2 regions of the Azotobacter armeniacus genome follow, and region 1 is predicted to be linked to the other one. Evidence: predicted binding sites of a transcription regulator. Region 1 holds the regulator's gene; the other holds the start of a gene.

The links. The regulator FliA, encoded in region 1, starts transcription of late flagellar genes. The targets are predictions, from matches to a motif close to CTAAAGTTTNNNNNNNNNNNGCCGNTAA.
Region 2: topA (type I DNA topoisomerase) is a predicted target of FliA. The motif match lies at 1,310-1,337, and genes of this name have one in related genera.

The regions. Positions count from the first base shown of each region.
Region 1 is NZ_BAAGYK010000134.1:50,982-54,379, forward strand. It holds gene flhF (flagellar biosynthesis protein FlhF) at 1-246, shown strand, start outside; gene ACYVD0_RS18005 (hypothetical protein) at 246-791, shown strand; gene ACYVD0_RS18010 (flagellar protein FlhE) at 845-1,249, shown strand; gene ACYVD0_RS18015 (RNA polymerase sigma factor FliA) at 1,430-2,125, shown strand; gene ACYVD0_RS18020 (PilZ domain-containing protein) at 2,213-3,398, shown strand, end outside.
Region 2 is NZ_BAAGYK010000112.1:518-3,915, reverse strand. It holds gene topA (type I DNA topoisomerase) at 1-1,265, opposite strand, end outside; gene ACYVD0_RS14750 (DUF1653 domain-containing protein) at 1,535-1,771, opposite strand; gene fadA (acetyl-CoA C-acyltransferase FadA) at 1,864-3,039, opposite strand; partial or broken gene ACYVD0_RS14740 (3-hydroxyacyl-CoA dehydrogenase family protein) at 3,058-3,398, opposite strand, start outside.

The DNA.
Region 1 (3,398 bases):
GCCCTCGGCGAGGCCCTGGGAGCGCTGCAGGCGGAGCTGCGGCTGTTCCTCGCCGCCGCCTTGGCCGCCAGTGCCAGTCGTCTGGACCAGTCCGCGGAGAACTGGGCGATGGACCTGCGTGCCCGGCTGGCCGGTCTGGGTAGCGGGCGGCGTCTGCGCGGTTCCGGTCAGCAGCTCGATGCCCTGCTGCATCTTCTGATGGCTGGCGATGCCTTCCGCCAGCTCGGCGGCGAGCGCGTTCACTGATGGCCGCTCCGGAGGATCAGGACGGGTTCGGCCTGCTCGATCAGGCCGCGGGGCTGCGGAGCTGGGCGGAGCAGCATGGGGGGGACGCCGGGGAGGTGCCCGTCGCCGCGCTGTCGTCCGGCACCCCCGAGGAGCCGCGCCCGACCCTGATGGTGGTCGGCCTGCCGCCCGGCTCGCAGCGCCAGCGTCTGGAGCGGGTGCGCCAGACCCTGCAACGCTGGCAGGCCCATGGCCATGCCTGGGTCGGCGATCCGGCCCGCTGGCAGCTGGTCGCCCTGGAAGAGGACAGCCCGCACCTGCATACCCTGGCCTGCCAGCAGCCGCGCTGGGCCCTCTGGGTCGAAGGCGATCCGGACAGCTTCCGCCGCGCCTACCTGTGCCTGCGCTGGTTGCGCGAGGGCGGCGGGCCGGCCCGGCTGCTGGTCCTGCACCCTGGGTTCGCCTCGCACGCTGGGCTGCTCGACAACCTGCGCCAGGCCGCGAGCGCTTTCCTCGAGATCGAGCTGTTGCTGCTGGCCGAGCGACCGAAAGGGCATGAGGGATGAGCCAGGGCATCGAAGCGGAGGCCGGTCCTGCCGGCAGCGGCGCAAGGGCATTCATGCCAATTATTTCGGGCGGATTTCTGGGCATCCTGTTGCTGGCCCTGCCGGCTTTCGCGCTGGATGCAGAGGCCGCACCGGGCAGCTGGCAGGCGCGGATTGCCAGCCTGCGCCTGGCGCTGCCCGGCCGGGAAAGCGCATCCGATGCCCTGCAGCCGCCGGCGCTTGCCCAGGGGCAACGCCTGGCCGGGGTGCGCTGGCGCTTCGCGCTTGCGGCCGGTGCGCCGGTCCGGGCCTGGCTCTGCCACCCGGAGCGCTGCATCGAGCTGTCCGCTGGCCGGGGGCGCAGCACCGCCCTGGCCGGGCTGGACGCCGGGCAGCCACTGCAGTTCCGCTTTCGCCTGGCGCCCCGCGCCGAACCGCAGCCGGTGCGGGAAATCGAGCTGATCGCCGAATACCGCTAGGCTGACTATGCCGCTATTTCCCAAAGCCCGGAATAGCCCGTTTCCCCGGCGACTGTTCGACGCTTTCCGGGCGCTTCCCCAAGGCGAGAATGCCGACCGGAGAGCCTCCGTCCGGCCAGGATCGGCCCCGGCAGCGCCGGACAGGACAGGCCGTTTTTCGTCATGCTCCAGGTCAGTGGAATGTATACGGCACAGGGCAAAATCAGACAGCGCGACCTGCTTGAGCAGTACCTGCCGCTGGTGCGCCGGCAGGCCTTGAACCTGCAGACCAGGCTGCCGGCCAGTGTCGAGCTGGACGACCTGATCCAGGCCGGCACCATCGGTCTGCTCGATGCCCTCCCGCGTTACGACGCCAGCCAGGGGGCCACTTTCGCCACCTTCGCCAGCCTGCGCATCCGTGGTGCCATGCTCGACGAGCTGCGCAGCCGCGACTGGGTGCCGCGCAGCGTACGGCGCAATGCGCGCCTTCTGGACGATACCCTGCGCCGGCTCGAGCAGCGCCTCGGCCGGCCCGCCGAAGAGCGCGAGATCGCCGCGGCCATGGGGCTCGAGCTGGCCGACTATCGGCAACTGCTGCTGGACAGCAACGGCAGCCAACTGGTGGCCATCGACGAGCTGGGCGAGGACGAGGTCGATGCCATGAGCGTCGGGCACTACGCCTCGCCTTTCGCCGAGCTGGCCGAGGGGCGCGACATGGAGCGGCTGGTCAAGGCCATCGAGGCGCTGCCCGAGCGGGAGAAGCTGGTGCTCGGCCTGTATTACCAAGAGGATCTCAATCTCAAGGAGATCGGCGCCGTGCTGGGCGTCAGCGAGTCCCGCGTCTGCCAGCTGCACAGCCAGGCGGTGGCCCGTCTGCGCAACGGCCTGGCTGGCTAGCCTTTAGCTTCTGGAGTGGCCGGCCAGCCGTGGTTTGCGTGAAGGACATGACACCGCCAGAGGAGCGGCGTCGAACGGAGGATGAAAATGGCTCAGGCCAGCGATGCCTATGCACGCATCGATAATTCAGACACATGTCGGGAACTGCTCGAGCAGCTCTGCGAGCGCGGCGGTGCCCGGCTGATTGGCTTCTCGCCGGACCATCCGTCCTTGCCCGTGGTGTTGATGGAGGCTCTCGTCGGGGAGCGGCTGACTCTGGATCTGACCGCGGTGCCGGTCGTGGCTTCCCAGCTGGAGGCCGGGCAGGCGTGCCGGCTCGCCGGGCGGGTGGCCGGAACCCTGCTGCGCAGTGCCCCGCTGGGCGGCTGGCAGCGGCTGAGCGTCCCGGGCCGCATCCAGTTGACCAGCGCCTGGCCCGAGTGGCTGGAGGTTCTCCATCGGCGCGGCACCTTCCGCGCCGAGCTGAGCGCCCGTATTTCGGTGAAGGCCGAGGTGCGGATGACTGCGGACGACCGGCCGATCCTGGGACGGCTGCTGGATCTGTCGCTGGGCGGCTGCCGGATCGAGCTGCCGGCCAGCGCCGCTTCCGAGTTACAGGCCGGGCAGCATGTCGAACGGCTTTGCCTGCGCTTTCCCAATGGTCAGCAGCTCGACCTGCGCGGGCAGATTCGTCATCGTCAGCTTAACGACGACTGGCAGGCAGTCCGCTTCGGCTGTGCCTTCGTCGACCTCGCTGCCGAGGAAGAGCGGCGGCTCTACTTCTATGTGCGGGAGATCGAGCGGGAAAGCACCCGCAGTGTCGTCGGCGGCGACCCCTCGCGCATGCCCTCGCAGCTGTTCGTGCCGCGCGCGGCGGAGCCGGCGGCGGGCGCCTCGCGTCCTCACGGGCTGGACTACGCCACGCCCATGGCCCGACGCCTGGCCCGGCTGGCGCTATACCTCAACGGTCTCCTGGTGCAATTGCAGCAGGGTAGCGAGATCGACCCTGTCCAGCTCTCCTGGCACAGTGACTTTCTGCTCGGACTGCTGGACGAGGACCGAGAGGCCGTGCTGTTCGCCGTGCATTGCCTGGTGGAGGATCCGCCGCTGATCCAGCACTGCATTGCCGTGGCCGTGCGCCTCGCCGACCTGGCCCGCAGTCGTGGTCTGCCGTCCGATCTGCTCAAGAGCATCTGCGCCTGCGCTCTGGTTCACGATCTGGGCAAGGGGCTGCTGCCGTCGTCACTGGTGCGTAGCGACTCCTTCGACGACGAGCAGCGGGAGGCTTTCGTCC
Region 2 (3,398 bases), on a different contig from region 1:
GCTTGGACGCTGACGTTGGTCGACAGATATTCGGCCGGCGGCATCTGGCAGGCGACGAACTGACGCCAGATCAGCTCGTAGAGACGCTCGGCGTCGCGCTCCATGCTGGACAGCTGGTTGGGCCTCAGGTTGACGTCGGAGGGGCGGATTGCCTCGTGAGCTTCCTGGGCGCCCTCCTTGCTGGTGTAGACGTTAGACTTGGCCGGCAGGTATTTCGCACCGAACTCGCCTTCGATGAAGCCGCGAGCCATGGCTAGGGCATCAGCCGAGAGGTTGGTCGAGTCGGTTCGCATGTAGGTGATGTAGCCAGCCTCGTACAGGCGCTGGGCCATCATCATGGTCTTCTTCACCGAGAAGCCCAGGCGGTTGCTCGCCGCCTGCTGCAGGGTCGAGGTGATGAAGGGCGCCGAGGGCTTGCTGCGGGTCGGCTTGTCCTCGCGCTTGGCCACTGTGTAGCTGGAGGCCTTGAGCTTCTCCAGCGCGGCCAGCGCCTGAGCCTCGTTGAGCGGGCGGAAGGCCTCGCCGTTCTCTTTCGCCACCTCGAAGCGCACCTTGTCGCCCCGGGCGGTGCCCAGATCGGCATGGATCTCCCAGAACTCCTCCGGGATGAAGACGCGGATCTCCCGCTCGCGCTCGACGATCAGCTTCACCGCCACCGACTGTACGCGGCCGGCGGACAGACCGCGGGCGATCTTCTGCCAGAGCAGCGGCGAGACCATGTAGCCGACCACCCGATCGAGAAAGCGCCGCGCCTGTTGCGCGTTGACCCGGTTGATGTCCAGCTCGCCCGGCTGGGCGAAGGCTTCCTGGATTGCCTTCTTGGTGATCTCGTTGAACACCACGCGCCGGTAGCGGCTGTCGTCGCCGCCGATGGACTCGCGCAGGTGCCAGGCGATGGCCTCCCCCTCGCGGTCCAAGTCGGTGGCGAGATAGATGGTGTCGGCTTCCTTGGCCAGGCGACGCAGCTCGTCGACCACCTTCTCCTTGCCCGGCAGGATCTCGTAGTGGGCCTTCCAGCCGTGTTCGGGGTCGACCCCCATGCGCGCGATCAGCTGGCGCTTGGCCTTCTCCCGGGGCGACAGCGCCGGCGCCTCGGCCGCGCTCTTGCCACGCTTGGCCGGCTCCTTGGCGGTACTGGCCGAGCCGCTGGTGGGCAGGTCACGGATGTGGCCGATGCTCGACTTCACCACGTACTGGCTGCCCAGATACTTGTTGATGGTCTTGGCCTTGGCCGGGGATTCCACGATGACCAGCGATTTACCCATGGATCGGAGTGTTCCTAATTCGAAAGATGAAAGCGGGGGAGCGTCTATCGGCCTGCCGGGTCAGTGCTTGAACGCAAGTTCGGCCGAACGAGGTTCCGAGACAAGGCGCTGTGACGGGTCATAGCCGGGCTATGGCAAGGAGCGGCAACGCAGTATCAGGGCCTCGGACGCCGAAAGTGACTCATCGAACCGACCGCAAGGCTCTAGCTTGGCGCTATATATAGTGGCCGCCGACGCGAGGTCAAGGGCAGCACGGTCGTACTTGTGGCTCAGATGGCTGGAAAAGCCGGGGTTTCCGCTCGAATCAAAGCAAAGCGCGGCATCTGGCGGCCGTCAACTTCGACGCTTCCGGCGAACATCGCCAGCGGCCGGACCCACAGCCCAAAATCGCCGTACAGGGCCTGGTAGACCACCAGCTCCTCCTCGCTTTCGGAGTGCCGGGCCATACCGAGCACGCGGTATTCGGCCCCCTTGTAATGGCGGTAGAGACCGGGTTGCATAGTCATGGCGTCCTCACGGTGGTGAATGCGCCCAAGAGACGCGGAAACGCAAGACCGGGGCACAGGGCCCCGGTCTCACAAGTAGCGGCTGGATGGCTTCAAACGCGTTCGAAGACGGTGGCGATCCCCTGGCCGAGGCCGATGCACATGGTCGCCAGCCCCAGGGTGCCGCCCTTCTGGCGCATGATGTTCAGCAGGGTGCCGGAAATCCGCACCCCGGAGCAACCGAAGGGATGGCCCAGGGCGATGGCGCCGCCGTGCAGGTTGACCTTGTCGTCCAGCAGATCGAGCAGCTTGAGGTCCTTGAGCACCGGAATGGCCTGGGCGGCGAAGGCCTCGTTGAGTTCGACGAAGTCGATGTTGGCCATGGACAGCCCGGCCCGCGCCAGCGCCTTCTGGGTGGCCGGCACCGGACCGTAGCCCATGATCGACGGATCCACCCCGACCACCGCCATGGCGCGCACCACGGCCAGCGGCTGGATGCCCAGATCGCGGGCACGCTGGCCGGACATGACGATCATGCAGGACGCGCCGTCGGTGATCTGCGAGGAGCTGCCCGCGGTGACGGTGCCGTTCTTCGGATTGAACACCGGCTTGAGCTTGGCCAGCCCCTCCAGGGTGGTGTCCGGGCGGATCGTCTCGTCCTGCTCGAAGACCCGCAGCAGGCCGTGCTCGTCGTGGCCCTCGGTCGGCACGATCTCCTCGGCGAAGTGGCCCTCGACCGTGGCGCGGTGCGCCCGCTGGTGCGAGCGCAGGGCGAAGGCGTCCTGCTGCTCGCGGCTCACGCCGTGCATCATCGCCAGCATCTCGGCGGTCAGCCCCATCATCCCGGCGGCCTTGGCCACCTGCAGGGACAGCTTCGGGTTCGGGTCGACTCCGTGGGTCATCGGCAGATGCCCCATGTGCTCGACGCCGCCGACCACGAACACCTCGCCGTTGCCGGTCTGGATCGCCTGCACCGCGCTGTGCAGCGCGCTCATCGAGGAGCCGCACAGGCGGTTGACGGTCTGCGCGCCGCTGCTGTGCGGGATCGGTGTCAGCAACGAAGCCATGCGCGCGATGTTCCAGCCCTGCTCCAGGGTCTGGTTGACGCAGCCCCAGATCACATCCTCGACCTCCGCCGGATCGATCTGCGGGTTGCGCGCCAGCAGCTGGGTGATGAGGTACGCCGAGAGGTTCTCGGCACGGGTGTGGCGATGCATGCCGCCCTTGGAACGGCCCATCGGGGTACGGGCGAAGTCGACGATGACGGCGTCTTGCGGATTCAGACTCATGACTCGGCTCTCCCTCGCTCAGGCAAAGAACGTCCGGCCCTGGCGGGCCATTTCGCGCAGTTTTTCGGTCGGTTGGTACAGCGGCCCCAGGTCGGCGTGACGGTCGGCCAGCTCGACGAAGCGGGCGACGCCGAGGGTGTCGATGTAGCGCAGTGCACCGCCGCGGAAGGGCGGGAAGCCGATGCCGTAGATCAGACCCATGTCGGCCTCGGCGGCCGACTCGACGATGCCCTCCTCCAGACAGCGCACCGTCTCCAGGCACAGCGGCAGCATCAGCCGGTTGACGATCTCCTCGTCGTCCAGCTCGCGCGTCTCGCGGACCAGCGGGCGGAGCAGCTCGGCCACCTGCGGGTCCTCGA